Regions from separate parts of the Vibrio sp. Vb0937 genome, predicted to be linked through region 1. Evidence: predicted binding sites of a transcription regulator. Region 1 holds the regulator's gene; each other region holds the start of a gene.
What was found. Region 1 encodes PurR, which represses purine synthesis genes. Its sites were predicted from a motif close to TNANGNAAACGTTTNCNTNA; they were not measured.
Positions count from the first base shown of each region.

Region 2: a site for PurR is predicted at 8,297-8,316, ahead of R7P67_RS08310 (phosphoribosylaminoimidazolesuccinocarboxamide synthase). Genes of this name have one in related genera too.
Region 3: a site for PurR is predicted at 6,929-6,948, ahead of purE (5-(carboxyamino)imidazole ribonucleotide mutase). Genes of this name have one in related genera too.

Region 1 covers NZ_JAWOTK010000003.1:94,349-104,748, reverse strand. The annotation lists gene mukB (chromosome partition protein MukB) at 1-1,322, opposite strand, end outside; gene mukE (chromosome partition protein MukE) at 1,325-2,050, opposite strand; gene mukF (chromosome partition protein MukF) at 2,031-3,368, opposite strand; gene cmoM (tRNA uridine 5-oxyacetic acid(34) methyltransferase CmoM) at 3,371-4,162, opposite strand; gene elyC (envelope biogenesis factor ElyC) at 4,277-5,062, shown strand; gene torR (two-component system response regulator TorR) at 5,134-5,844, opposite strand; gene torD (molecular chaperone TorD) at 6,111-6,758, shown strand; gene purR (HTH-type transcriptional repressor PurR) at 7,227-8,231, shown strand; cyclic di-GMP riboswitch class I at 8,519-8,608, shown strand; gene R7P67_RS07305 (TfoX/Sxy family DNA transformation protein) at 8,725-9,315, shown strand; gene R7P67_RS07300 (TVP38/TMEM64 family protein) at 9,430-10,116, shown strand; gene R7P67_RS07295 (DUF2007 domain-containing protein) at 10,137-10,400, shown strand, end outside.
Region 2 covers NZ_JAWOTK010000003.1:316,821-327,220, forward strand. The annotation lists gene R7P67_RS08290 (NAD-dependent malic enzyme) at 72-1,760, opposite strand; gene R7P67_RS08295 (helicase-related protein) at 1,975-4,329, shown strand; gene R7P67_RS08300 (hypothetical protein) at 4,618-4,995, shown strand; gene R7P67_RS08305 (alkaline phosphatase D family protein) at 5,325-6,998, shown strand; gene R7P67_RS08310 (phosphoribosylaminoimidazolesuccinocarboxamide synthase) at 7,077-8,180, opposite strand; gene R7P67_RS08315 (SulA-like leucine-rich domain-containing protein) at 8,385-8,777, opposite strand; gene R7P67_RS08320 (hypothetical protein) at 9,189-9,371, opposite strand; gene R7P67_RS08325 (J domain-containing protein) at 9,549-10,400, opposite strand, start outside.
Region 3 covers NZ_JAWOTK010000015.1:71,239-81,638, forward strand. The annotation lists gene rsmB (16S rRNA (cytosine(967)-C(5))-methyltransferase RsmB) at 1-135, opposite strand, end outside; gene fmt (methionyl-tRNA formyltransferase) at 216-1,163, opposite strand; gene def (peptide deformylase) at 1,197-1,715, opposite strand; gene R7P67_RS16940 (LysM peptidoglycan-binding domain-containing protein) at 1,854-2,948, shown strand; gene dprA (DNA-processing protein DprA) at 2,932-4,041, shown strand; gene R7P67_RS16950 (DUF494 family protein) at 4,044-4,523, shown strand; gene R7P67_RS16955 (type I DNA topoisomerase) at 4,600-5,169, shown strand; gene R7P67_RS16960 (5-(carboxyamino)imidazole ribonucleotide synthase) at 5,235-6,368, opposite strand; gene purE (5-(carboxyamino)imidazole ribonucleotide mutase) at 6,373-6,858, opposite strand; gene R7P67_RS16970 (L-threonylcarbamoyladenylate synthase) at 7,057-7,614, shown strand; gene hemF (oxygen-dependent coproporphyrinogen oxidase) at 7,662-8,579, shown strand; gene aroE (shikimate dehydrogenase) at 8,681-9,514, shown strand; gene R7P67_RS16985 (DUF1488 domain-containing protein) at 9,518-9,781, shown strand; gene R7P67_RS16990 (gamma carbonic anhydrase family protein) at 9,789-10,337, opposite strand.

The DNA.
Region 1 (10,400 bases):
TGAGCCGATTCCGCCGTTAGGCTGTCATCGCCAAGTAGCTGCTTCGCTTTCTCCAGCGCTTGAACTGCTTGTTGATATTGAAGGGCGCGAGTTTGCTGAACGTCAAGAGCTTGCTGGTAATCAGCAAGTTGCGTCTTAAGGCTATCCACCTCTTCTTCTGCAACGGTCGCTTGCTCTTCTACCATCATCACGCGTTCTTGCGCTTCTTCCACGACCATCATTTGTTCTTCAAGACGCTCACTTAGCTCTTCAAGATCTTCTTGGTAGCGTTCGATCTTCTCTTGCTGGCGCAGTGCGTTTTGCACCAGTTGCAAGTGATCCGAAGCCGCTTGGTAATCTTGCTCTAGCGCCGATTCCGACTCGATCAACAGTTCCAGCTCTTCTTGAACGCGATTAAGCAGATTGTTTTGCTCAATCAAGGTCTCGCGAGAACCAAATAACTCTGAACGCAAAGACAATGTCTGTTCTAGTTTTTTACGGCGCTCGTTGGCATGGCGCATATAGTCCGCGGCCACGTAGTTGGTCGACTCTGTAATCAAGTGTTTGAACAAGTCACGATCTGCTTGCGTGGTTTTGATCGCTTCTAGCGTCATGCGGTTTTCACGCAGTGCCGATTCCATATCTTGGAACGCTTTTTTCACGCCGCCGTTTTGTGGCAAAAGGTAGTCACGTAGCGAGCGCGTAATCGCACTTGAGATACCACCGTAAAGCGATGCTTCGATCAGGCGGTAGAATTTAGAACGGTCACCAGAGTTACGCAGTTTCTTCGGAATCACACCGAATTCAAACATTTGTGCGTGGTAATCCACGATAGAAGAGAACGCTTTGAACTGAACGCCTTCAAATTCCGCGATCGATTCTTTTACTTCGTTGATTTGACGTACACGAGCTTGAGTCGCAGATACGCTTTCAACCAAAATATCCGTTGGTTTCACATGGCTTGGAAGACCTTGGATCACAAACGGTTTGATGTCTACTTTCTTATCACGACCCGCAACTTGCTGCAGTTTTACTGCAAACAATAGGCGTTGGTTACGTGAGTTCACCACGTCTAGCGCCGCATAACATGCGCCCGGCTGTAGCTTACCGTACAAACCTTTGTCGCGAGACGATTGGCTGCTGCCTGCTTCTGTCGTGTTACGGAAGTGCAGCAGCGTTTGGTCAGGAATCAATGCGGTGATGAACGCCGCCATTGTGGTTGATTTACCTGCACCGTTACCACCTGATAGCGTGGTGACCAGACCATCGATGTCAAACGTACGGGCAAAGAAGCCGTTCCAGTTGACCATGGTCAGCGATTGGTATTTACCGCGTTCAATCATGCTCATGCTTCACCCTCTTCTGTTGTTTCTTCTTGGGCTTGGTCGTCTTGATCTTCTTCAGACAATAAGCTGCCTTGGCTTGGCTCTTTGGTGTGCACTACTGCTTCACCATCACGGATCAGACGCAGCTGCGCTTCACGCATGTCATCGCCAATACGTACATCGGCACCAAAGCGGAATACCGCTTCACTGATGCTGAATTTACCGGTTTCACCGATGTTGATGATCATGCCTAGGCGACGCAGACGACGAAGTGACGTACGTACTTTTTCAAACAGCTTTTCTTTATCAAGGTCAGAACCGGTAGCACGGTTCGTCACTAGCTTCATCAGCTTATTTTCATCTGCTAGAGCAAGCAGTTCGTCGTACAGCTCTTGGTTAGTGAAGATGCCTTCGTGCGCAAGACGCTCTGGGCTTAGGTAAAGGAAACACAGTACCTTACCCACCAGCATATCCAGTTCAGAAAGAACACTACGGCCAATCAGAGATGTTGAACGTGGACGAAGGTAGAAGAAACCTTCTGGCGCTTTCACCAATTCGGTGTTGTAGCGTTGGTAGAAAGAAGAAAGCTCAAGTTCGAAATCCGACAACAACGCGTGGTTGTCTAGATCTTCACTTGAGATATGACGCCCTGCTCGAAGCATGCTGTCTAGCGCTGGGAACAGAGGGTTAGAAATTGCTTTTGCCAGATTCTCTGACATGTATTCATTAGTATCGGTCGATGACATTCGCTTGTACCTTTGCCCCAAATTCGTTGATTGCTTTCCAGTCTGGTTGAATCGCTTGGTAATCCGATTCTGAATACCCTAGACGTACAGCTTGATCGACGATAATGCGAGCTAAATCAAAATGATGAGTGTAAGGGTGCTGTGCAAGGTAATCCCGCAGTACCACACTCAAATCGATTGGTGTGCCTTGATCTTTATGCGCTTTTAGCATGTCACCAATTCGTTCAGACAGCTCATCATTGACTTGTTGAAACTCTTCGTATTCTACTTCCATCGGAACTTGACCCGTGACCTCGTCATCACGCAGTACTAGGGCCTCATCACGAAGGTCAGAAAGCCTCTCCGCATCTGCATAAGTCAGATACCAAGGCGCATCGAAGTAATCTTTGACGGATTGACGCAGACGCGAGCTAAACGCACGGTTCTTATCCATATCGATTGCAGTACGAATAAACTTGTGCACGTGTCGGTCGTAACCAATCCAAAGGTCGATCGCTTGCTGGCCCCAGCTTGTGATTCGGTCCAGCTTCATTTGCAGACCAAACAAGGCTTCTTCGATAAACTCCAGCTCAGGGTCACCGTAAACAATTTCTTGAATATCGAGGATCTGAGTTTGCAGTTCATCACTGGCGGCTTGCAGCGTATCTTGAAGTTCACGCAACGTGCTTGATGTTTCTGACAGAAGTGCTTCACAGTTGTTGATCGCTTCGCGCCAGTCTTTGTTAAGCAGGTCAGCAATCTGTTGTTTCACTGACTGTTGCTGCTCATCCATAACACGTTGGTTGAGGTCAATTTGATCGAAAATTTCGCCTACAGAATATTTTAAAACACCGTATACGTTTTTCTTCCAGTGACCCGGTGTGCCACCTTTTTGTGCTGCCTCAATCGCTTTCGCCATTTCATCCGCTACCATGGATAGCTGGATAGATAGACGCAGTTTTGAGAACTCACGATGACGCACGTAGTAGTCGGTTATTCCTATCGCTAATGGCGACAAGCGGTAAATGCTCGCTCCGTCAGTAATTTCACTGACAAAACGGCTCATAAGACGCTGCTTAACCATCTCGTTGATCGCATTGTTCGCACGAAAAGCGGAGGCTTCGCCAGTCTCATCAAATAGTCGAGTGACGATGGCAAATGCATCATGCAGTTCACCTTCACCCAGTTCTTCATCGAACCTTTCATTACTCAGTACGGCAATGGCTATCAAAAATGCCAATCGCTCTGTGGTCAGGTTCAACGAGAAATCGTGCTGCTTAACCCAGCCAACCAGCTCATCGATTGGTTGCTCTGCAGCATTGAGAGTCATCTCACTCATTGTTATTCCTGTTTATCGTTCTTTTTAGCCCACACATGAATGTAGCGGCCTAATGAGAGGTATGGCTCTTGTCGACAAAGTTGTTTTTCTAGCGCCAACACATCTTCAAACTCGTAATCACCCATGTATTCCATATTGCCTATGTAATCACTAAATGAGCGAATACCAGATTTGCCACAAATATTAAAACCTGAATTTTCTATCCACTGGTAGACTTCTTCAGGTTTTAAGCCTTTTTGCGGCTGTAGTTTAAATCTTTTTCGGTGAGGCATGCCGTCTAATATATGAGGAATGTTGCCACAAACCACGTTTTTATAGACTAAACCGTGGTGGTTGTAGAACATGACTGATGCGATGCCTCCCGGTTTTACTTGTTCTAGAACTGTTTCAAGTGCGGCCTTAGGATCAACCAGCCACTCCATCACAGCGTGGAACATAACCAGATCGACCTGTACATCCATATGTTCACCGATGGATTGGACAGGCGAATGAATCAGGCGATACTGCTCAAGCAAACCGTTTTTTTCAATATCCTGCTTAGCCAACTGCAGCATTTCCGAAGATAGATCACATAAAGCGATTCGATGTCCGAGCTTAGCAAGCTTTTGCGACATTTGTGCCAAACCACCACCAGCGTCTAACACTTCTAGGGGTTGCTGGTCAGCATCTAATTCACTTAGAATCTGTAGAAAATCTTCCCACACAATGATTTGGCGGATCTCCCCTTTATCGGAGCCGTAAATATTTTTTGCAAATTTGTGGGCGATATCGTCGAAATTGCGGTCTTCTGTCACTTCTGCTGAGTTATCATAACGGATTGTGCCGCTATTCTGGCACAAGGAAAGCAGGAATAAAGAGGGATACCCTCATTTTTATTATCAATTGATGTTTTTTCGGACTATTTATGTATGTTTGAGCTGAAAAAAGTAGTGTCAGCCATGCTTATGCCCCTTCCGGCATTGCTGCTGATAGGCTTGTTGGGTCTTGCTCTCATTAGTTTTACTACAAAACGTAAAACTGGCTGCTTCGTTGTTCTATTCTCTTTTGTTGGCATTTTTCTTGTTGCCTTCCAACCTGTTTCAACCAAGCTTCTTATGCCGTTAGAGCGAGAGCATAAAGCCTTTTTGCCAGTTTCTGGCACCATCGACTACGTGATGGTTTTAGGGAATGGTCATGTTATCGATGACGAGATTCCACCCACCTCGCAGTTAAGCCGTGCAGCATTAATGCGCTTAACTGAGGGCATTCGTATTTTAAGAATGTATCCAGGCGCGAAATTAATCTTATCCGGCTATGCTGGCGGATCTGAAATTAGCCACGCGCGAATGATGGCGAACGTTGCCCTTGCGTTGGGAGTCGCGAAATCCGATATCATTTTATTAGAAGATGCGAAAGATACGTGGGAAGAGGCGCGTCAAGCGGCTGCATTCGTTCAACAAAAGGAGATTGTGTTAGTCACTTCTGCGAGTCACATGAGCCGTGCATTGTATGAGTTCAACGCAGCAGGCATTAAACCAATCCCAGCCCCGACCAACTTCTTAGCTATTAGCGAGATAAGTCAACCTTGGGATAAATACTCACCTAAAGCGCGTTACTTAGAACAAACAGAGCTTTATTGGCATGAGTACTTGGGCAGTATTTGGCAAAGGTTGCGTGATACTGTCGGGCAAACACCAATGGTTGAAGCAAACTAGTATTATCTTGAAGCCACAAAAAAGGAGAGCCGAAGCTCTCCTTTTCTTTTTACGATTGAGTTATGTTCAAACTAGTCACCAGCAAACATATAGCCTTCGCCGTGCACCGTTACAAAAATCTGTGGGTTCTTAGGATCGAACTCCATTTTTGCGCGCATACGTCGAATAAGAACATCAATGGTGCGGTCATTCGGCGCATCCACTCGATGGCTGATCATGTTCAAAATACGCTCACGACTTAACACCTGGTTAGGGTAAGACGATAATGCCACCAAAAGTTCATACTCTGCTTTAGTTAGTTTTACTGGCTCACCGTTGCGGCTAAGTGCGCGACGTTGAATGTCGAATGTCCACTCCCCAAAGCGCACAATGTGCTCTTCACTGGTTTCATTCGCTTTCGAGCTGCCACTGCGCGCTGCTGAAATACGCCACAGCAAGTTTTTAACGCGAACTAACAGCTCTCTCAGTTCAAAAGGTTTTGTCACATAATCGTCAGCACCCATTTCTAGGCCTACGATTTTATCAATGCTATCCGTGCGTCCTGTTACTAATATGATACCAATATCCGATTGGCTACGTAACTCACGAGTAAGCATCAGGCCGTCTTCACCAGGCAGGTTAATATCCAGCATGATCAGGTCTACATCGCCCGCTTGCAAAACTTCACGCATTTCCGCGCCACTCTCTGCTTCGCTGACTTGGTAGCCCTCATTTTGGAAATATCCCGCAAGCTTACTACGAGTTACAACATCATCTTCTACGACTAATACGTGATAGCTCATTTACACCACTTTTCTGTCTTCTTATTATCCAAGACGTATTCTATTCATAACTAGTAACATTTCTAGTCATAGATACATTAAAACGCAAGATTTAGCGTTTTTATTGATTCAAAACAAGCTTACCCATTGCTATTAATAAACGGTCATTTTTGACCATAAAACATAACAATTATAGTTACTGCTATTCATTTTAATTGATTACACTTAGGGGATATCCCTAATTGACTTTGTGATGCATGACTTGAAGCATCATTCAGGAGCCCAAAATGCAAGAAGTGAAAGCTTTTAATGAAAAACGCGCTGAAATTTACTGGTGGTTTTCGAGCTTGTTCGCAAAAGAACTAACAGAGAAAGAATTGGAAGCCTATCACAGTGTTGAAATTCGCAGTTTTCTCGCAGGTTTAGGTGAAAATGAGTCGCTAAAACCAGCCGTTGATAGCCTAGTTGATGCATTGAATCGGTTACAAGATCGTGAAGATGCACAACTAGAGCTTGCAGCTGACTTTTGTGAACTGTTTTTGAAGACAGAAAAATACGGCGCTCTTCCTTACGCATCCATGTACATTGGTGAATCAGGTTTACTGAATGACAAGCCAGCTGAGGAAATGGAAAAGTTGATGGCTGAATTTGGCGTTCAAGTAGACGAAAACCTAAAGGAACCTGCGGATCACTTAGCCGTTGAGCTCGACTTTCTCGGGAACATGATTATCCGCTCAAACGAGCTTGAACAAGAAAAACACATGGAAGAAGCCTTCGTTAAACAAAACGACTTTATCCAGCAACAATTGATGTCTTGGTTACCTCAGTTTTCAGACAAATGTAAAAAATTCGACGAATTTGGATTTTACTCGAGTGTCGCGAAACTATTAGTTGCATTTTGTAAACTAGACAGCGCCTACCTTCTTGGTGAATAATTGCCGCCTATTTTTAGGGAGCCTGCCTATCGGGCTTCCTGTATGCCTGAAAGTGACCAATTGTAAGTAACTTGGGTATAATATTCGTTTGCCTTAACTTAGCGCAAAGACGCTTGGTTATTTAGCAGTCAAAATGTGACTTCAAATACACAAATCTCTTGCTGAAAACATTGCTAGTCAGTCCACATAGGGCTAAAATGTGAGCGCAAACGATTAAATATGATTTATATGTAAACCGCTGAAATATAGCGGTTTTTGTGTTTTCTTAACAGGTTGATGGCAATTTCTCATCAGATAGAAAAAAGATAAAATTCATCGACCGATGCTGCTACGTACCCTTTTGTCGCACTTGGATCAACCGCTGCCGAGACACTTAGCGCCAATTTTATATTGCTAGGTGTGAAACCATTAGAGCATCAGGTACATCCAATACGACATATTTCAGTAGCTCGATACAGGACACCATTTATGGCCACGATAAAAGACGTTGCTCGCTTAGCCGGCGTTTCCACTACGACAGTTTCGCACGTTATCAATAAAACGCGTTTCGTTGCAGAAGCAACGCAAGAAAAAGTAATGAAAGCCGTTGACGAGCTGAATTACGCGCCAAGTGCCGTTGCACGCAGCCTAAAATGCAACTCAACTCGTACGATTGGCATGTTAGTAACTCAATCAACTAACCTATTTTTCTCAGAAGTGATTGATGGCGTTGAGAGCTACTGTTACCGCCAAGGCTATACTCTGATTTTATGTAACACAGGCGGGATTTACGAAAAACAACGCGATTACATTCGTATGCTGGCTGAAAAGCGCGTTGATGGCATCCTAGTGATGTGTTCTGACTTAACCGAAGAACTAAAAGAGATGCTTGACCGTCATGCGGACATTCCTAAAGTGGTCATGGATTGGGGCCCAGAGAGCTCGCAAGCAGACAAAATCATGGATAACTCAGAAGAAGGTGGCTACATTGCGACCAAACATCTGATTGACAATGGTCATACGGATATCGCTTGTCTAAGCGGTCATTTTGAAAAGCTTGCTTGCCAAGAGCGCATTGCAGGTTTCCGTCGCGCAATGAGCGAAGCGAACCTAGCTGTAAATGAAGACTGGATCCTTGAAGGTAACTTTGAATGTGATACGGCCGTATTAGTTGCAGATAAAATTACCGCAATGGACAAGCGCCCGACGGCGGTATTCTGTTTTAACGACACAATGGCTCTAGGCCTAATGAGCCGCTTGCAACAAAACGGGATCAAAATTCCTGAAGATATTTCAGTGATCGGCTACGACAACATAGAGCTTGCGGAATACTTCTCTCCACCGCTAACGACTATCCACCAACCTAAACGTCGTGTTGGTAAAAATGCATTCGAAATTCTACTTGAGCGTATCAAAGATAAAGAACACGAAAAACGAATTTTCGAAATGCAACCTGAGCTTGTAATTCGAAATACTGTGAAAAAAATGAACTAAATTTCACTGTATTTAACCGTGTTAAATAAGCGCTCTACAGGGGCGCTTATTTTTTTGGAAAAATTAAGCATTCTCTAATACTTCACACCACTCTAATAACAATTGACTAACGTTAACTCCCTGTTTTATATAAATGTAATATATATTAAGAACTCCTTTTCAAAGGCCAATTTGCACCTTTCCATATGCAAAATAGAGCATTCAATCTATCATTTTTATTGAACCGAAATCACACTTTTAACGCTAAACCGTGATGTTAATTCAATATAAGAAGTATGCTCATTGTGTCACGCACAGGGCAAACCATTCGAAAGAGTGGGACGCAAAGCCTCCGGCCTGAACCATATTACGATATGGAAGGTAGCGGGGTTACCGATGGCAAGTGTGTAAGCAATGACTTTACTCTGTAATGACATTGTTTTTACGCATGTTTGCTACTCTCTCGGACCTGACTTTTGGTGGCGTAATATTAATTACACCGAGATAACAAAACATGGATAAACCGATACTCAAAGACTCTATGAAGCTATTTGAGGCACTTGGTAATATCAAGTCGCGCTCAATGTTTGGTGGCTTCGGACTATTCGCTGATGAAACAATGTTTGCACTAGTGGTAAACAATCAGCTTCATATCAGAGCAGACCAAAAAACTTCATCTGACTTCGAGAAACAAGGGCTAAAGCCTTACGTTTATAAAAAACGTGGCTTTCCAGTCGTTACAAAGTACTACGCTATTTCCAGCGATTTATGGGAATCAAGCGAACGCTTAATCGAAGTAGCGAATCAATCATTGAAAAAGGCAAAGCTTGAGAAAGAACAGCAAGCAAGTACAAAGCCTAACCGTTTGAAAGATTTGCCTAACTTACGACTGGCTACCGAGCGCATGCTAAAAAAAGCCGGCATCGAATCCGTAGAGAAGCTTGAAGAGGAAGGTGCGCTTAACGCCTATAAAGCGATAAGAGATACGCACTCTGCAACCGTCAACATTGAGTTGCTATGGGCACTAGAAGGTGCTATCAACGGCACTCATTGGAGTGTGGTACCTCAAGCTCGCCGAGATGAGTTGATGAACGGCCTCCAATAAAAGTCGGCCTAAAAACTATCTTGTAAAACCGCAGTCTAATCTGCGGTTTTTTTGTGAAATTTTTTCGGTTTTCCTACTGTCTTATTACATATATCCCAAATTGGAATCAAAATTATGAATAAGAAACTGATATTAGGTCTCATCCTACTAGCGGCTATCGTCTTTTTAGGTATTAACTTTGGCCAGTATTTAACCTTAGAGAATGCAAAAGCCCAACAAGAAGCACTAACTACATACATCGATCAGAATTTTGTATTCTCGGCTGCGATTTACTTTTTTACCTACATTGCAATTACCGCTTTTTCTATCCCAGGAGCGGCAGTAGTCACCTTACTTGGTGCAGCCTTATTTGGTTTTTGGACAAGCTTGCTACTGGTTTCTTTCGCTAGCACTATGGGGGCAACACTGGCCTTCTTGAGCAGCCGATACTTATTGCGTGACTGGGTACAAAACAAATTCGGAAATAAACTCAACGCAATTAATCAAGGTGTCGAAAAAGACGGAGCTTTTTATCTATTTTCCTTGCGTCTAATCCCTGTATTCCCTTTCTTTCTAATCAACTTACTGATGGGCTTAACACCGATGTCTGTAGGTCGATTTTATCTCACTAGCCAAATAGGTATGCTGCCAGGCACAGCCGTATATCTGAATGCAGGTACTCAATTAGCAACAATTGAAAGCCTATCGGGCATTGTTTCACCCGCAGTATTAGCGTCTTTTGCGCTATTGGGACTATTTCCAATCATCACTAAATGGGTTATGAATAAAGTAAGGCCGACACCAAGTCAGCAAAACTCGTAATTGGTGAAGTGGGTATTTTGATGAAAATATTTATCGCTAAAAACCCAGCAGAAGCACACATTGTATGTGAGCTGCTTAAAGTGGAACAAATTTACTGTGAAGTTCGCGGAGAAGGTATTTTCGGCTTAAAAGGAGAACTGCCGTTTGGTGATGATACCGATCCTTATGTGTGGCTTTTTGACACGGCACAAAAGATGAAAGCTGAAGAAATAGTAAAAGCATATCGAAAACAATCCGATAGGCATGAGTATCAAGATTGGCAATGCCCAAAATGTCATGAAATA
Region 2 (10,400 bases), 220 kb from region 1:
TCTGGTTAGGATGATAAAAAATAAAAGCCCCTATATGGTAGGGGCTAATTATTAAACGAATTGTCTCAAGCTTAGAACGCAGTGCGTTTGTAGCGGCGGTAAACAGGTTGCCAGAACGACTGTTCAATCGCCACGTTCAATGCTTCATCAGTAATTTCTAATGCGACACCTTGTTCAATTGCCTTTTTACCAACGGCAAATGCGATTTTTTTCGATACTAAGTGGATCTCTTCTAGTGGTGGAAGTAGAGCCCCACGACCGTTGATTGCTAGAGGAGAACATGTTGCGAGCGCGCGGCTTGATTCCATTAGCATCTCGTCAGTGACACGTTTTGCATTGACAGCAAGTACACCAAGGCCAATGCCTGGGAAGATGTAGCTGTTGTTACATTGTGCAATAGGGTAAGTGCGACCTTCATGAACCACTGGCTCAAATGGGCTACCTGTTGCAACCAGTGCTTCACCATTTGTCCAACGAATGATGTCGTTCGGTGTCGCTTCCACGCGGCTTGTTGGGTTCGACAGTGGGAAGACAATCGGACGCTTACAGTGTTTATGCATTTCTTCGATGACTTCTTGGCTAAATAGGCCAGGCGCACCAGAAACACCAATTAATACCGTTGGCTTGGCGTTACGCATAACATCGAGTAGTGAGAAGCCATTTCCTTCATTTTCCCACTCTTTCGTATTGGTATGCTTTTGCACCAAGCGTTGTTGGAAATCAAGAAGGTTAGGCATGCCTTCTTGTAACAGACCCCAACGGTCAACCATGTAAACTTGTGAGCGAGCTTGCTCGTCAGAAATTCCTTCCGATACCATTTGTGCGATGATCGCTTCTGCGATACCACAACCAGCAGACCCTGCCCCTAGGAAGGTAATACGTTGTTTAGAAAGCTGAGTTCCTGCTGCTTTACAAGCTGCAAGTAGAGAACCAACAGTAACAGCTGCAGTACCCTGAATATCATCATTGAAGCAACACACGCGGTCTTTGTAACGCTCTAGAAGAGGCATCGCATTTTTCTGAGCAAAGTCTTCGAACTGGATCAAAGCATCAGGCCAACGGCGCTGTACCGCTTGGATAAACTCTTCTACAAATGCATCGTATTCTGCACCCGTAATACGAGGATGACGCCAACCCATGTACATCGGATCAGCTAAGCGTTGCGGGTTATTGGTACCCACATCAAGCACGATTGGTAGCGTGTAAGCAGGGCTGATACCACCACACGCGGTATATAGTGATAGTTTACCGATAGGAATACCCATACCGCCGATACCTTGGTCACCCAAGCCAAGGATACGTTCGCCATCTGTCACAACAATCACTTTAACGTTGTGGTTTGCTGCGTTGTTCAGCAAGTCGTCAATACGGTCACGGTTCGGGTATGAAATGAACAGACCGCGACCACGACGGTAAATGTTAGAGAAGTTTTCACATGCTGCGCCAACAGTCGGCGTGTAGATGATAGGCATCATCTCAGAAATGTGATTTTGCACTAGGCGGTAATACAATGTTTCGTTGGTGTCTTGGATATTACGCAGATAAATGTGTTTATCCATATCGCTTTCGAAACTTTTGTATTGCTGGTAGGCACGTTCCACCTGCTCTTGGATAGTTTCGGTCGACTCTGGAAGCAGACCTTCTAAGTTGAATGAACTACGTTCTTCAGCAGAGAATGCACTGCCTTTGTTCAAAAGAGGGGTTGCTAAAAGAGCCGGACCCGCATATGGAATATATAGTGGGCGTTTATCGTTGTTCATTGGGTGCCTTATGTAGGGTTGAAGGATGCGCACCAAATTTTAACGGGTTCACTATTTAGTTGTAAACATGCGTTGATGCACATCAATGTAATGTCGCAAAAAAATTCAGATACCGACGAAAATATCAGCAATATTGGTTGTTTAGAGATACCTAAAGCAGGATTTTTTTTACTTGGGTATAATGTTTTGCATCATCAAATCAAATCCAATTTCTATGTTTCAACTACCTATCGACAGCCTGCAAGCTGAGTTTGACCATCATGTAAGCCTTAACCATCTTGTGGTGGAAGCCGAAACCGGGTCGGGTAAATCTACCCGCTTGCCCATGTGGGCGGCAAAACACGGACGCGTTCTGGTTATTGAACCACGTCGAATTGCTTGTACCTCGCTGGCTGAATTTCTTGCGGAGCAATCTGGAGAGCCAATAGGTCGCAAAGTCGGTTACGCGATCAAGCTTCATGCCTATTTTGATGAAAAAACCGAAGTTGTATTTGTCACTCCGGGGGTTGCACTGCGTTGGTTTTCGGAAAACAAGCTAGCAGACTTTGATATCGTGATAGTGGACGAATTTCACGAGCGACGCTGGGATATTGATCTATTAACCGCCATTTTGAAGCAAGAAAATCAACATCGATTGATCGTCACTTCCGCTACCTTAGAAGGCGAAAAGCTTGCTCGTTACCTGAATGCTAAGCGTCTGCGTTCGGAGGGACGTTGCTTTCCAGTCACGGTGACACATCGTTCTACAGACAGCCGCTATTTACCGAACAAAAAGGGATATGAACAGGAAGTTGTCGGAGCGGTAAAAGAAGCACTGGAAGATGAAGATGGCGATATTCTTGTTTTTCTCCCAGAACGTAAAGAGATCGCCCAATGCGCGCAGATCCTACAAAGCAGCAGTGATGTCATGGTGGTTAAACTTCATGCCTCGGTCAGTGATGAAGAACGACATCGTGCGCTGACGGTACAAAAGCAACGGAAAGTCGTATTGGCAACCAACGTCGCGGAAACCTCTCTGACCATTCCTAATATCCGTGTGGTAATCGATAGTGGTTTAGAGCGCAGAACTGTACAACGAAATGGACGTACAGCACTGACATTAACCAACATTTCTAAGGCCAGTGCCGCGCAGCGAATGGGGCGAGCAGGTCGCGTTACCGAAGGGGCTTGTATTCGTCTATATGGTGAGCACGCGCCTTTAGAGTTGGTGACACCTCCAGAATTACACAGAGAAGAGCTCGTCGAGCCCATGCTGGCAGCGGCTTGTTGTGGGTACCGTCTCTCAACACTCGATTTTCTCGACTCAATTCCCCCAAAGTCGCTAGAGGCATCTCATTCGACGTTGTTATCTATGGAAGCGATTGATGAGGATGGCAATGTCACGCAGCACGGTAGAAAAGTATACCCACTACCTATTGATGCACTGTTTGCCGATCTCGTTACCAGAATTCAAGCGAAGCCAGAGAAGGAAGCAATGATTGATTTGGCTGCCGCCTTATCTGTGACTGCGCAGCTCTATCAGCGACAAAGTGGTGAAGTCGCTGAGCTTCTGTCTCAAGAGGAACCATACGGGTGTGATGCCTCTTTGCTTATCCGTTTGGTTCGAGGGGAGCGACTTCCGGGCATTGTCATTGATGCCAGCGCACTCGAAGAGGCACAAGGTTTAGCGAAACAAATGCGAGAAGTATTTGAATTACCGGAACTTGACGTTGCCTCTCGATATAAACGTGAAGCGCTCTTTTTCTCCATCGCCTCATTGCACCCTGAGCTTGTGTTTGTCCGACGAGCTCGTCGAAGGGATGCTCTAGGAAATGGCGTAGTCGAGATGCTGGTTGGGCGTAACAGCCGCTTTCCTGACAAAGAAGAAGCGGCAATCGTGCTAGATAGCCATAGCGTGCCAGGACGAGGCGTTAAGCAAACACTGAACCTCGCATCGGTTATGATGCCTATCCCGCTGACATTATTACGCGAACTTGAATTTGGGGAGTGGCAACAAGGTGAGACGAATTATGAAGAGGAGACCCCAAGAGCAACAATGCACCTGGTCTACGCCGGGCGAACAATCTGTACTGAACATCAAGCGTTAAAAGGTGATGTTGCTGTTCAGTCTATTGTCGAAATGATAGAAGACGAGACACTGTTACCAGGTTTTGCTTCTCAAAGAAAACAGCAAATCCAACACTGGAAACTCTACAACGCATTGGGCCTTAATGCCGAAGGAGAAGAGGTTAACGACTTGGCCTCCTTGACATTTTCTAGCTGGTTAAAGGATCAGTTGGAAACATTAGGCGTTGAAAACACCGATGATATGGCGTTGTTTGAACCAGAAGACTTAAAATTTAACGGTGTTCCAGAATGGGAATACGACGATTTCACGGAGCAGTACCCTTTAGAACTTTCGCTGCCAGAACTCCAACTAGATGTCGAGTATTACGCGTCTCGTAAGCTGGTACAGGTCGTTTATCGAGAGGGAAACCGTAAGGGAGACCCGAAGCGTTGGGAGCTGCCACGTTGGGCTGGTTGGAAGATACAGTATAAAAAGGCCAGTCGAGTGATTGATGTAAAGTAGGTCGGGGGATGACGTTGTGACAAGAATTGATATTTTCTTGGTGAATCTATAATGATTTCATATTGATATCGTTACTTACGTGTTGTTTTTAGTTTCTTAATTGAAATATTAATCAATTGAATGCTTATATATGGCGAAGCTGTACATCAGTTGTTACAAAGCTGGTTTTAATATTTCCTTTTGTATGTAAATTAGGGCATAAAAGACGAATGTTTTATATCCCATTGCTATATCAAAACAGTTGAACGATATTTGGTATATCTCATTTTCGAGTGTCGGGGGCATAGAATGGATCAACAAGGAAAGACGTGCATTGAATTCGACTACACTAGCTTTTTAGGGGCGACAGGTAGTAAAAAATGGACCTTCTTAGAGGCATTTGCCACCATCGCGCCTATTTTCGGTTTGATGTGGAAACAGAACATTGCGGAATTGAGCAAGCCTGAAGATCGGTTGTGGGATGCCGCATTAAAATCGATGTCTTCTCGTAAAAGTGATGAATCCAATTTGGTCCGCTTAACCCAGTTAGCTAAACATGAAGGGATCAATGAATTGCGAGTCGTTATGCCATATTCGCTCGATGTTCAGCAAATCGAGTACATAGAATCTCGCAGTCAGTTGAAGGTGGATACGTCAGAACAAGATGTCCTTAACATCAAGTTTTAGGCTGAGCATTTCCACTTCATCGATGTACCACTTAACAATAGTGCAATGAAAAGCGACCTCAAAGTAGGTCGCTTTTTTATTTTGAGGTTTTTGTCACAGGTCTTGGAAGTGTGATGAATATAGAGTATTTGCACTTAAATTAACAAAAATGTAACGTTTGGAAATGCAATTGTCATAACTAGCTTCTAACTTTGTGTTTTTAGGACAAATTACCGACTAAGTGGTTGGTACTGTAAGTTCGAATTAACGTCCCTTATTGGCACACAAGGATGATTGAGTCACCACGTCATTTGGGCATAAAAACAAACACAATAAGAAAGGAAGTCAATATGTCTTTGTCTCGTCGAGACTTTATGAAAGCTGCCTCTTCAACGGCGATTGTTACCGGGCTGGTGGGCTGTGGTAGCGATGCTAGTGAATCTGTTGCGGTTACCTTTGAGCACGGAGTGGCGAGTGGAGATCCTACTCAAACACAAGTAATCATTTGGACTCGTGTTACAACCTCAGCGAGCTACGCAGATGTAAGCTGGCAAGTTTCATCTAACGAAAATTTTACTGATATCGTGCAAAGTGGCACTTTTGCCACAGACACGAGCCGAGATTTCACGGTAAAAGTTGATGTTCAAAACCTCAACGCAAATTCTCACTATTACTATCGATTCATGGTTGGAGATGTCACTAGCGAAGTCGGGCAAACTCAAACATTACCAGAGGGTGGTGTAGAAAAGGCATCCATGGCCGTTGTTTCTTGTGCAAACTATCCTGCTGGTTATTTCCATGTGTATCGAGAGATCTTAAATCAACATGAACAAGAACCGTTTGATGTGGTACTTCATCTCGGTGATTACATTTATGAGTATGGGGCTGGTGGCTACGCTAGTGAAGATGCTGAGGCACTAGGACGAGAGCCAAGCAAAGGCACTGAATGCATTACCTTAGATGATTACCGAAAACGGTATGCGCAATATCGCCAAGATGCTGATCTGCAAGCGTTACATGCGAGCCTACCAATGATTGCAGTCTGGGATGACCATGAGCTTGCAAATGATAGTTGGAAAAATGGTGCGGAAAACCATCAAGAAGAGGAAGGCAGCTTTAATGATCGTCGTGCAGCTGCGGCTGCCGCGTGGACAGAATGGTTGCCCGTTCGTGAAAACACTTTCTCAAACATGCTGATTTACCGTCAGTTTTCGTTTGGAAGTTTAGTCAATTTGATGATGCTCGACACGCGACTTGTGGGGCGTGATAAACCGTTGGATTATTTCTCGCTCAGCTCACCAACGATGGAAGCTATTGGCGGTTTAGTTGCTCAGTCGCGCAGTCAAGACCGAGAGCTGTTAGGCGGTGACCAACTCGCTTGGCTGATGGATGCGTTCAGTACGCACGACGCAACTTGGAATGTGCTAGGGCAACAAGTGTTAATGTCTCGTATGGAGTTGCCAAGTTCGGTTATGACCGCGATGTTTCAATTGTTTACTGCCACTGAAGAACAAAAAACAGAGGCGTTATTAGCGGTAAACTCTGCGATTACGGGTTATCTCTCTGACCCAAGTTTAGATACCATTGCTTTGCCATATAACCTAGATGCATGGGATGGTTACTACGTTGAGCGAGAGAACGTTTATCAACTGGCCAAAGCCAGCAGTGGTAACTTTGTCTGTTTGGCAGGAGATACGCACAATGCATGGGCAAGTGAGCTTAAAGACGTATCTAAGCATCCTATCGGGGTAGAGTTTGCGACTAGCTCTGTGAGTTCCCCTGGGTTAGAAGCCTACCTCGCGTTAGACCCTGTTGCGATCACTCAAATGGAATACACGTTGCCTCACTTAGTGTCAGAATTACAGTGGGCAGACATCAAACAGCGTGGCTTTATGCGCGTTACTTTTACGCCCGACAAGGCAGAGTCGACCTGGTATTTCGTATCAACGATTAAAGACAAAACATATCAGGTGACGACCAAGTCAGCCTCTACAACAGATGGCACTACGTTAAATATCGGCTAAGGTGAGCCTAATACGAAAAAAGTCCGCAGGCTAGTGCGGACTTTTTATTGGAAAGCGTTTAGCAATCTAGCGACAGTGCTAGTCAATCAATCCGTATTCTTTGCTCAGAACCTCGATGATTTCCGCTTTCGGATTCTCACTCAAATGAATCGGCTTGCCTGTAATCTTCTCGGCAATACCAATGTAAGTGCTCGAAATCGCCATCAAAGATTCGACGGGCAAAGCATTATCACGAGCGAGAGCTTCGCGCTCAGGCATACGTTCTTTGTTTAGCAAGATATCTGGGTCAGGGAAGTGGTTAAGTAGGAACTGGCGGAAACCTTCTTTTGAGTTCTCTACGATGTGACCTGCTTGGTACTCTTTAGCATCCCATATACGAGACGAGTCTGGTGTACCCACTTCATCCATGTAAATCAGCTTTTCATTGCCAGCAGCATCATGAACATAACCAAATTCGAATTTGGTATCGACAAAGATTTGGTCGATTTCTTCTAACGCTTGGCTGATAACGTTAAAGCCTTCTTTCAGCAATTTTTCGTAGAGTGCGATATCGTCAGCGCTTGAGAAGTTAAATGCTTCGTAGTTGTCTACGATGTTTTGACGAGTAATATTTACGTCATCCGCTTCTGGCACACCGGGAATGCCTTTTAGAATGCCTTTTGTGGATGGGGTCATTAGCAACTCTGGCAGTGCTTTGTCTTTTCCTAACCCTTCAGGAAGTTGGATTCCACAAAACTCGCGCTCGCCATTTGCGTAAGCGCGCCACATCGAACCCGTGATGTATTTGCGGCAGATGGCTTCGATTTTTACCGGTTTGGCTTTTTGTACAATCCAAACAAATGGGTGAGGAATGTCTAGAATATGGCTATCTGCTAAGCCATTTTCTTTGAACAGTTTGAACCAGTGATTAGAAATCGCATTAAGCGCAGCCCCTTTACCCGGGACACCATTAAGACCACCTTCAGCATGCCAAATACAATCGAACGCAGAGATTCGGTCGCTAATCACCATGATAGCCAAAGGCGCATCTGGCGCGACATTGTATCCTTTTTCTTTGATCAGTCGGGCGCTGTCTTCATCAGTTAACCAGTAAACTGAACGAACTTTTCCACTATGAACGGGTTTATGGGTGCGAATTGGCAGGTCGTCATTGACGGCAAGTACTTGATTAGCAAGGCTCATTGCGACATTCCTATCATCTTAATCAAACGTCAGAAAGAGAAGATATTCAGCAAAATGTGGGCGCTGAATAAATCGAATGTGGGCATCATACCAGAACTATTTTAACTCGCCAGAGAAAAAGCAAACGTTTGCCTGTTTTCTTTAATACAAAAAAATGCCCCCTTAAAAAGGAGGCGAGATGCAGGATGGATAACGTCGATCTTGTTAGTGGTACTTATTAACTCTGCCTTCGACGAAAAAGACTTCACACTGATAACGTTGAGCAATATCGCGAAGCATTGATTGATTCATTAGGGCAATCTTGTTCGATGCGACGACAGCGCTAGCGTTACCAGACTGAATAGCTTTAATCACGATTTCCACTTCAGAAAGCTGTTGAGACGGCTTCATCTGAATGATGTTTTTACAGCAAATATTAGAAGCAGTGAGTTGTTCAAAGTCTGGACGAGGGCAGTCTGCTGTAAACAAAATCCATTGTTTCTGCTGCGATAAAACAGCCAGCTTAGATAGAAGCTGATCCGAAACGGCCATGGGCTTAGTTGCTTGTGCCAATACGTTGTAACGAGAGTATGTATGAGATTGACTTTGTAACTGCATCTTACTGTTCCTTTATACATGCTGTATGTGCATACAGTAGTTTGTTTTGGTGACCTGATCAACCAGTTTCTCAAAAGTTATTTGCGGTTTTTTGAGAAGGAAATAAAAGGATTTGATTCTAAGTAATTGAATTTATGTGGTTGTTTTTCATTTTTGATATGTCTAACATCAATTTAAAAATGTGAGGTGAGTAGAAAACTGGACGAGATACATACAGGGGTTTACTACTGTATATACAGGTGTTGTTTCATGGACAGTGGTTTGTATACAGTAAGAGAGGGCTGATAACCGATGCGACGTGCTATGTAGGATAGGAGGGAATACGAGATAGAAATTGGAAATAGGCTTGGCCGATCAAAAAAGCGCCTTAAAAGGCGCCTTTGAAAATCAGTTCCATTGATTCCGTCTTGCTTAGCTCGCTCGTTGCAAGCGTTCGCGCATTTGCAATTCGCCTTGGTTAAATAGGCGCACGTCGATTTTTGCCATGTCGTAACAAGCTTTACATGAGTAATGGTGCTTGCCATCTAAATAATCGTGACGAGTTACAAGACTAGGTTTTTTACACCAATCACAGGTGCCTTCTTCAGTGAACATTGATTTTCTCCCCACCTAGATTAATTTGAGTCGTTAGGTGTTATTTTGCGCCGGGCATTATGGCATAAAAGCGCGACTTAAGTTAAATGTCTGTTAATTTCTTTGAGAGGGAGATCGATTGCGGTGTTTGATTATATGGGAATAAAAGCATGGCAGCCAAAGTATCCTGACCTATTTTTACTGTTTTGTAACATTTTGTGAGACGAGCTTAAAGGCATGATTGAGTCGCTTCATTTCTTCTTCACTGCCTCTTGTGTCAGGATGATAAAGCTTTGATAGCTGTCTATAGCGTAGCTTGATTGCTTGTAAATCAGGGATGTGTTGTGGTGTGTAGCCAAACATAGCACACGCGACGCTTAGCTTATGGTTCTCTGCCTGGGTTTTGGATTTCTTAAATTCTTTGAATACTTTCTCTAGCTGGCGTTTCAGTTGCTTGTTCGTAAACTCTAGCTCTTTTATTTTTTTCGCCATTCGTTGATTTTGGCTTTCCTCTTTGGCTTCACGCGCTTTTCTATTCTGCTTGAGTTTTTTAATCACGAGGAAACTTAAGCCGCTGATGATGAGTATCGCCGCTAGCCAAATCAGCCATAGAAACGGCGAGTGTTCTACTTTGGGGTTTGCAACTGTGCTTTTCTCTTCCTGTGCTTGCTCAGCCTTTTTATCGAGCGACTTTATTTGCGAAACTTGTTTAGCTCGCAGTTGGTTGAAGCGCTGCTCTAACAGTTGATTATAAGCCTGTTCTGCTGCTGGATTATGCTGAGAAGCCATTTGATACAAAGCTTCAGTCAATTGAGATGCTGTGACCTTATCTTGATTGCGCTGAATAAAGTTAGCGAGAAGAAAGCCACGATCGGTTGGGTCATTGAGTGCGATAGAGGTTAGCCAATATAACGCTTGTGTTTCATTTTTTTCGCCATTTATCCCTTTAGCAAAGTCGTTCGCGAGCTGTTTTTGTGCAGGGAGGTAACCTTGGTTGGCGGATTGCTCTAGCCAGTAGCGCGTTTCTGGTGAGGCTTCAGCTTCGTTTGA
Region 3 (10,400 bases), on a different contig from region 1:
GTAACAGATCTCTTGTAGCAGAGCATGGTCACGAGGTCGTACCGTTTGTTGAGCCGCTGGAAGAGCGCTTGAAAGTGAGTGGCCCTTGTCGACGACAAGATACAGGACGTTAGCAGCCGCAGCGCGAACATTCATGATGAGTACCTTAAAGTAAAGGAGGGCATCTCTGCCCTCTAAAAGTTCGTATTATTGGGGATGATAACCCCTAATATGGCTTAAACCAGCAGAGTGCCAACTTCAAACCAAGCCGCACGCGAATTCAGAATATCCTGAACTGACATGGCTTTTTTGCCCGGAACTTGCAGTTGCTCTAGCACCAGTACGCCGTTGCCTGTCGCAACATAAATACCGGTTTTATCTGCTTGTACGATGGTGCCGGCTGGCTTGTCACTGGTTTGCTCTGCCACACGGCTTTGCCATACTTTGATGCTGTTTTCTGCCGCCTCAAAGTGGCTCATTGGCCATGGGTTAAATGCACGAACGCAGCGCTCAATGTGCGCCGCATCGTCGTTCCAGTTGATGCGTGCTTCTTCTTTGCTGAGCTTTTTCGCATAGTTCGCTAGCTCATCGTCTTGCTTCACTGGCACTGCTTTACCCGCAGCAATGTCTACTAGGCAGTCAATCAGGGCTTCTGGACCAAGCTCAGCCAATTTTTCGTACATTGAAGCGCTGGTATCTGTCGCTTCGATTGGCAGAGTTGCAATCTTCAGCATATCACCAGTGTCGAGACCGATGTCCATCTGCATGATGGTCACGCCAGTTTCTGCATCGCCCGCCCAAATAGAGCGTTGGATTGGAGCCGCACCACGCCAACGAGGTAGGATAGAACCATGTACGTTGATACAACCCAGTTTAGGGGTATCAAGAACCGCTTGTGGCAGCAGCATACCGTACGCCACGACAACCATGAGGTCGGCGTTCAGATCGGCAAGTTCTTGTTTCGCTTCGTCGGACTTAAAGCTTTCAGGTTGGTAAACCGGGATATTGTGTTCTAGCGCCAGTTGTTTTACCGGTGGCGCAGCCATTTTTTTGCCACGACCCGCTGGACGATCTGGGTTTGTGTAAACCGCGATGACTTCATGCTCCGAAGACAACAACGCCGCCAAGTGACGGGCGGCGAAATCCGGAGTACCTGCAAAGACAATTCGTAAAGACTGACTCAAGGTAGACTTCCTTCTAATTGGTATGGTTCGAGATTAAGCGTTTTGCTGCTTCTCGTTAAAGCGTTTGATTTTCGCTAGCTTGTCCTGAATGCGTTTGCGTTTCAGTGGCGATAGGTAATCCACGAACAGCTTACCTTGTAAGTGATCAAGCTCGTGTTGAACACAAATCGCTAGCAGGTCGTCGGCTTCAAAGGTGAACTCTTTGCCATCACGATCCAGTGCTTTAACGGTAACTTCTGCAGCGCGAGGCACAAGTGCGCGCGCACCTGGTACCGACAGACAGCCTTCTTCGATGCCATCTTCGCCACGCTTTTCCAGAATCTCAGGGTTGATTAGCACCATCGGCTCATCGCGAGTTTCTGAAATATCAATCACTACGATACGTTTGTGGATATCAACCTGCGTTGCAGCAAGGCCAATACCTTCTTCGTCGTACATGGTTTCAATCATGTCATCGACGATTTTTTGAATCTCAGGTGTCACCGCTTCAACAGGCTTTGCGACTGTGCGCAGGCGATCATCCGGGAATGTTAATACTTGTAATACAGACATATTCACTCGAAATATTGAACTGTGCCGAAACAGCACAAACCTTGTTGGCTCAATTCTAGACATTTTATAGCCTAAATGACAGCATCCTTGCACCAATTTCCATTCTGGTTCCTGCTTAATAGACCAAGGACGAGGGTCATGAATCGAATTTTCCGCAACGTTGCCAGTGTTACGTTGCCGTTACTTTTCTCTTTCAACGCTGTAGCAAATGTGGATGCGAACCCACTGACTGTTAAAGATGATGCGCCACAAACATATGTAGTTGTGAAGGGCGATACGCTATGGGATATTTCGGCCATGTACTTAGATAGCCCGTGGTTGTGGCCTCGTTTATGGCAAGTAAACCCGGAAATCGATAACCCTCATTTAATTTATCCCGGTGACAAGCTGTCTTTGGTGTGGATTAACGGTCAGCCCGTGTTGAGCCTAAAACCGGTTAAGAAGCTGAGCCCGAAAGCTCGCATCACAGAAAAGAAAGCCGTACCAACGGTCGCGGAAGGTTTGGTGATGCCTTACCTTAAATCGGATCGGTTGCTAGATAAAGATTCGTTGAACAGAGCAGCAAAAGTGATGGGTAGCAGCAAAGGCAGTAAGTATCTGACTGCAGGAGATGTGCTGTATATCAATGGCAATCAGACCGCGACAGGTTGGGCTATTTATCGACCAGTAGCTACCTTTTCGCGTGACGATGTGTCCGAAGAGATTACCGCGCTGCGTTTGATTGCCAAAGGCGAGCTCGTTGAAGCTTCGAGTGATTATTCAGGTTTGAAGCTTACATCGCAAATGCAAGAAATCCTACGTAACGATATCGCGTTGCCAAATCAATCGGTTGAGAATACTGACTTCACGACTACGTTCTATCCGCTGCCGTCGCCACAAGGCAGTTCTGCAAAGTTGCTAGGTAATATCGAAGGTATTCGCTTTAGTTCAACTAACCAAGTCGTGGTGATTGATAAAGGCACGTCAGACAATCTCAAGCAAGGCAGTGTGTTTGATTTAAAAGAAGACGCGCACCCAGTTTACAAAGACGGCGATGAGTTCAAGAAAGAGTTTGGCGTGCTTGATAAGAAAATTACTTTGCCTCAAAGCAAAGTTGGTGAGTTGCTGGTCATTCGTCCTTATGAGTACTTTAGCTTGGCACTGATCACTAACAGTACGAAACCCATTAACCAAGATATTTCGGTGGTGTCACCGTTGGCGGACGAATTAACCATCGATGAATCGACGAAATAACGATGATCTCGATGCCTGGTTAAAACTGAGTTGTTTACCAGGCATTGGCGGCGTCAAAATGAATAAGCTACTGGCAAGAGACACGCCACGTAACATCGTAAACTTCTCTCCTGAACAGCTACAACAACTTGGGTTAACAACTAAGCAAATTCAAGCTTGGGCTTCAACAGATAAAGAAGTCGATGCTTGTTTAAGTTGGCTTGAGGCTTCTACAAATCATCATATCCTGACACTGACTGACCCGTGTTATCCACCTCAGCTCAAACAAATCGTTGCACCGCCACCTCTACTTTTTGTTCAAGGAAATCCTACTTGTCTTTCTCAGCCACAAATCGCGATGGTTGGAAGTCGAAATGCGAGTATTGATGGATTACAGCATGCACGTCAGTTTGCTGCAGAGTTTGTTCAGCACGATTTTATTGTCACCAGTGGTCTCGCTTTAGGCATTGATGGTCATGCGCATGATGGTGCGTTGCAAGCGGGTGGTAAGACGATTGCGGTGCTAGGATCTGGCTTAGCAAATATTTATCCGGCACGTCATCGTGGTTTAGCGCAACGTGTTATTGAACACGGGGCTTTGGTGTCTGAGTTTCGGCCTAATGCCAAGCCGCGCCCAGAAAACTTCCCGCGTCGTAATCGTATTATTAGTGGATTATCGCTTGGTGTACTGGTCGTCGAGGCGGCGAAAAAGAGCGGCTCGTTAATTACAGCTCGTTACGCGCTTGAGCAAGGTCGAGAAGTATTTGCGCTGCCAGCGTCAATCAATGCCCCCAATGCCTGCGGTGGAAACCAGTTGATACGTCATGGCGCTTGCCTCGTAGAAAAGACGAAAGATGTCTTAGATGAAATACAGTCCTTGCTTGATTGGTCTATTAATCAGAGTACCGATTTATTTTCTACGTTAAATGATGAAGAAGAATTGCCATTTCCTCAGCTGTTAGCTAACGTAGGAAGTGAAGCTACACCGGTTGATATTCTTGCAAACAGGACCAATATACCTGTCCAAGAAGTCATGATGCAGCTCTTAGAGTTAGAACTCTCTGGGCATGTCGTTGCGGTTTCAGGTGGCTATATTCGAAAGGGGAGGGGCTAGCTATGATGATGGATATACTGATGTATCTATTCGAAACCTACATCCATAGCGATGCAGAGTTACAGGTCGAACAAGACGAGTTGGAAGAAGAGTTGCTTCGTGCAGGCTTCCAACAAAAAGATATCTACAAAGCCCTTGTCTGGTTAGAAGAGCTTGCCGCATTGCAGCAAAGTGACACCTCTTCTGCAATCTCGACTTGCATGGCTTCGTCATCAACTCGTATCTACACAGCGAAAGAGATGCAGCGTTTAGATTTGGAATGCCGAGGGTTTCTATTGTTTCTCGAGCAAATCAATGTGTTAACCACAGAAACTCGCGAAATGGTGATTGACCGAGTGATGGGATTAGAAACGAGTGAGTTTGAGCTTGAAGACCTCAAATGGATCATTCTGATGGTGCTGTTTAATGTGCCTGGCAACGAAAACGCTTACACGCTAATGGAAGAGCTGTTGTACACCAAGGAACAAGGGATTCTTCACTAACCATCTGGGCAAGTTCGAGTTTAGCTAGAATAAACGCGAGCTTGTCTTTTTGTGTGTTTTTCACGAAACGGTAAGTATGAGTAGTAAAATCGACAACACCCTTTTCTCTGCCCATGAACACGCTTTGGAACACGAGCCGTGTCCAAAATGTGGTGGTGAGCTGACTCTCAAGCACGGAAAACATGGCCCATTTCTCGGCTGTAACCATTACCCAAGCTGTGATTACATTAAACCGCTACACAGCAATGATGGTCACATCGTGAAAGAGTTGGGTGTGCCTTGTCCTGAGTGTGGCAATGAGTTGGTTCTCCGCCAAGGGCGCTACGGTATGTTCGTTGGTTGTAGCCATTACCCGGCTTGTCATCATATTGAGTCGATTAATCAACCAGAGCCAGAGGCGCAGTCACAAGAGCAACACGCTTGCCCTGAATGTGGCAAAGGACATTTGGTTGAGCGTAAAACCCGATTTGGCAAAACATTCTACGCGTGTGATAACTACCCTAAATGCAAATTTGCTGTGAACCTTGCTCCGGTCAAGGGGCGATGCGAAGAATGTGGTTTTACTTTGTTGGTGGAGAAGAAACTCGCCAGTGGTGTGAAATTGCAATGTGCCAACCGTAAGTGCCAGCACACCCAACAAGGGTAAATACATCAAAGGAATTAAAAAGGGTCGCATCGTGCGACCCTTTTTTTATTTTTTGCTGCCAAACGTTAGTGTTGAGGCTGTTTAGCGAACGCTTGCACGGCTGGGAAAGCTATTGGGTCTAAGATGTCTGCCAGAGCGCACAACCTACGGTGCAATTCTCCTGGGTAGTCGCCACACACGTTGATGTGTCCCATCTTGCGACCTGCACGTTTCTCTTTGCCATACCAATGAATGTGGCAACCATCCATTAATAACAATGCTTCTGGTAGTGTGTCTTCACCAAGAATATTAATCATTGAGGTTTCACGAACCAATTTCGTACTGCCTAATGGTAAGCCGCACACTGCGCGCAGATGGTTTTCAAACTGACACGTTTCTGCACCTTGCTGTGTCCAGTGACCAGAGTTGTGCACGCGTGGAGCAATCTCATTCACTAAAAGTGCCCCATCGACATCAAAGAACTCAAGCGCTAATACGCCAACGTAATCTAGGCTATCTGCGACTGCCGTGAACATTTGCTTTGCTTGTTCCTGTAACCCTGGCGCATCAATCGCAGTAGAAAGACTCAATACACCGTTGGTGTGGACGTTCTCTGCCAGAGGATACACTTCCACACTGCCATCTTTGCTTCGAGCACCAACCAGTGATACTTCGCGGTTAAAAGGAACAAACTCTTCAGCAACAATCGCTTGAGTTGGTGTTGCCGCGATGCACTCTGCCATCTCAGTCCAAATGTCGTCGACTTGAGAAGCTTCTTTTAAGCGCCATTGGCCTTTACCATCGTAACCACCTAATGCACTTTTCAGAACCATTGGCATACCAACGTGTTCAATTGCGCGCTCAAAGTCTTCACGAGTTTCAATGACGTAGTATTTCGCGTTGCGCACGCCAGCATCATCAAGCAGTGCTTTTTCAATACGGCGATCACCACCTGCTTTGATGGCTTGCGTACTTGGTAGAAACTTGCCGCTCGCTTCGCAAACCTTGAGCACGTCATGTGGAATATGCTCGAACTCGGCAGTAATCACATCAACTTGCATAATCGCATTTTCCAAGCCATGGCCAAGTACCTGTTGAGTTAAAGGGTGAACGACATCACCGCTGCTGATATCGTAAGCTGAAATTTGAATATTCAGTGGCGCACCAGCCAGAGACATCATACGAGCCAACTGACCCGCACCAAGAACCAGTACATGCATCTGATTAATCCTCTGCAGGGTTTGGATTTGCGAGAACTGTTTCCGTTTGCTCATTACGGAATGCTTCTACCTTCGCCATGATGTTTTCATCATGAGTGCCTAGGATTTGCGCTGCTAGGATACCGGCGTTTGTTGCGCCCGCTTCGCCAATCGCCAATGTACCAACCGCAATTCCCTTTGGCATCTGTACAATAGAAAGCAGTGAATCCATACCTTTCAGTGCACGAGACTGAACGGGAACCCCAAGCACTGGCAAACTAGTAAACGCCGCCGCCATACCTGGTAGGTGGGCTGCACCACCTGCGCCTGCGATGATAACTTTGATGCCGCGTTCTTTTGCGCCACTAGCGTAGTCAGCCAGTAATTGAGGAGTTCGGTGTGCTGACACGACTTTTGTTTCGTAAGGCACGCCAAATTGGTCTAGCATGTCCGCTGCTAGTTTCATGGTTGGCCAATCGGATTTAGAACCCATGATGATACCGACTTTCATCTCAAACTCCTTTAAGCTGCAAAAATTAGGTGAGCTATAAATTTGTACGCATTATACGGGGATTTTTATCTCAAGCAAACGTTTGCGTCTTGTTGTTGGCGCTATTGATACATTTTATAAAAAATTGCTTTAGTGTCTGAGAATGAATATTTGTACACTTAGTGAAAACAACACAGTCAAACAAATAGGAAGTAATCGGTGGATAACTTTGAACAAGTGCTCAACGCACTCAAGCAAGGCGAAGTGATTGCCTATCCAACAGAAGGGGTTTTTGGTGTCGGATGTGATCCAGATAACCCAGAAGCAATTCAAAAGCTATTAGAGCTCAAGCAGCGTCCGGTAGAAAAAGGGCTGATTCTCATCGCGGCAAGTTATGATCAGCTCTTGCCTTATATTGATGAATCTCAGTTGACTGAAGAACAATTACAGACTGTTCATGCCACTTGGCCAGGCCCATACACCTGGATCATGCCAGCGAGCGATAAAGTATCCAACTGGGTTTCAGGGCAGTTTGATTCAATTGCGGTTCGTGTGACTGATCATCCTTTGGTGCAAAAAATGTGTAATGCATTCGGAAAGCCGTTAACCTCTACCAGCGCGAATCTTTCCGGCTTACCACCGTGTATGACCACGGAAGAAGTCGAAGAGCAGTTGGGTGATAAGCTGGTCGCCATTCTTCGTGGCGAGACCAGCGGTCGTGATAAACCCAGCGAGATTCGTGACGCCAAAACTTCACAAATATTAAGACAGGGTTAACCCTGCTAGCCAGCCATCATTAGGTTTCACGTAATAGGTAATAACGTATGTCAGCGATCGATAAGCACGCCGTAAAGCAGTTCTTGATGTCACTTCAGGACTCCATTTGTCAGCAGTTAGAACAAGAAGATGGAAAGGCCGTCTTTGTCGAAGATGCATGGCAACGTGAAAAAGGAGAGCGTCTGGGTGGCGGTGGTCGCTCACGTGTTTTGCGTGATGGCCTTGTTTTCGAGCAGGGAGGCGTGAACTTCTCGCATGTGGAAGGGAAAGAAATGCCAGCATCTGCGACAGCGCATCGCCCAGAGCTAGCGGGTCGTCGTTTTGAAGCGATGGGTGTTTCTTTGGTTATTCACCCTAAAAACCCTTATGTACCGACTTCACACGCCAATGTCCGCTTCTTTATTGCAGAAAAAGATGGCGAAGACCCAATTTGGTGGTTTGGTGGTGGTTTTGACCTAACACCGTTCTACCCATTTGAAGAAGATTGCCAATCATGGCACGACACTGCAAAACAGCTTTGTGCACCATTTGGTGACGATGTTTACCAAGAGCATAAAGCATGGTGTGACAAATACTTCTTCCTACCACATCGTAATGAAACTCGCGGTGTTGGCGGTTTGTTCTTTGATGATCTAAACCAGTGGGAATTTGATAAGTGTTTTGCTTACATCAAAGCAGTGGGTGAAGGCTATTGCCAGGCTTACTTGCCGATCGTTTCTCGTCGTAAAGAGATCAAGTATGGTGAGCGTGAGCGTGAATTCCAACTATATCGTCGCGGCCGTTACGTAGAGTTCAACTTAGTGTATGACCGTGGCACCTTATTTGGTTTACAAAGTGGTGGGCGTACTGAGTCGATTCTGATGTCAATGCCGCCGCTCGCTCGCTGGGAGTACTGCTACGAGCCAGAAGCGGGATCGCCAGAAGCTGAACTTTACGAGCGATACCTAACGCCCCGAGAGTGGTAAGCACGGAATCTCCTTTTCTATATAGATAGATAGTGATAGGGTCATCTGTAATCAGGTGGCCCTGTTTTCTCTATATCTAAGTAAGGAACAAAGGTAAGGAAATGACCCAGCAAATCGATCGCTATGCCGTGTTTGGTAATCCTATCGGACACAGTAAGTCGCCATTCATTCACACCTTGTTTGCTCGTCAAACTAATCAATCTTTGGTGTATACCGCAGAAAGTGCACCTGTTGATGGTTTTATTGACGCGGCGAAGGTGTTTTTTGCTGAAGGTGGCAAGGGGTGCAACATCACTATGCCATTTAAAGAAGATGCTTATCAATTTGCTAGTCGATTGACAGAACGGGCTCAGTTAGCAGGCGCGGTAAATACCCTCAAGAAGTTAGACGATGGTGAAATCATCGGTGACAACACTGATGGTGCAGGTTTAGTGCAAGATCTGCTTCAGCATCAGGTTGTATTGGAAGGTGCGCGAATCCTAATTATTGGCGCTGGTGGTGCAGCTCGTGGTGTTATTAAGCCACTACTCGATCAAAAGCCGACCTCTTTAACCATTACCAACCGTACCTTTAGTAAAGCACAAGAGCTCGCAGAGCTGTTTGTCTCTCATGGTCCTATCGTAGCGAGAGAGATGGAAAGTATTGATGAAGAGTATGATGTCATCATTAACTCTACCTCCGCTTCTCTTAGTGGTGAACTGCCTGCTATCTCTTCCTCTATCTTTGCCGCCAACAGCACAAGCTATGACATGATTTATGGCAAAGGAGTGACGAGCTTTAACTTATGGGCAAGAGAAAATGGTGCCGCTCATGCGTATGACGGTCTTGGAATGCTGGTTGGGCAGGCTGCAGAAAGCTTTATGCTTTGGCGTGGCTTACGTCCTGGTGCCAAACAAATTCTCAGAGAACTAAGAAAGAACCTTGAAGGTCAATAAGCGATGAATCAATCCATCTTATTCCCAGATATTCAATCATGGGATGAAGTATCACAATCGGTAAACTTTTCGGCGCAACAATCAGGCGCACTAATAGAGTGCTTTGTGACGAAACAAAAGCTAGAAAAGCTCAGTGGTTCACTGATTGAAACTGAGCAAGCGGCAATTAAAGTGTTTACTGATTACCGATTCGACCTAGAAGAAATGGCTGAAGAGCTAATAGAAGATGAAGCCTTCAACGAAGAAGGCCATATCATCATCGGTTAACAGGGTTTTAGTTCAAGTCTTTTACTTCATTTAAGTAGTCGTTTTTGTTCTGCACATAGTTGTTGGCAGACTTTTGCAAGAAAGCTCGTTCTTTTTCTGATAGAGGGCGAGCTTGTTTTACTGGGCTTCCAACATATAAGTAGCCACTTTCTAATACTTTCCCAGGTGGCACTAAACTGCCTGCTCCGACCATCACCTCTGACTCAATTACAACAGCATCTAAAACAATAGCTCCCATACCAACCAAAACACGATCGTGGATCTCACAACCGTGCAGCATCACTTTGTGGCCAATCGTAACGTCATTACCAATAATCAATGGGTAGCCGTTTGGGTTTTCGGCGTTCTTATGGGTGACATGCAAAACACTGCCATCTTGAATATTCGTTCGATCACCAATGTGAATGTGGTTTACATCGCCTCGCGCTGCTACCAATGGCCAAATGCTAGAATCATCGCCAATTCGGATATCACCGACTAAAACAGAGGTTGGGTCAACGTAAACACGCTCACCAAGTTCAGGCTTTATACCTTTGTAGCTTCTCATTGAGCTCATCTTTTTTCCTTATTCAGGGCGATTACAGGGTGTATGGAGGTAGAATAGTAGTGAAAACTCGCC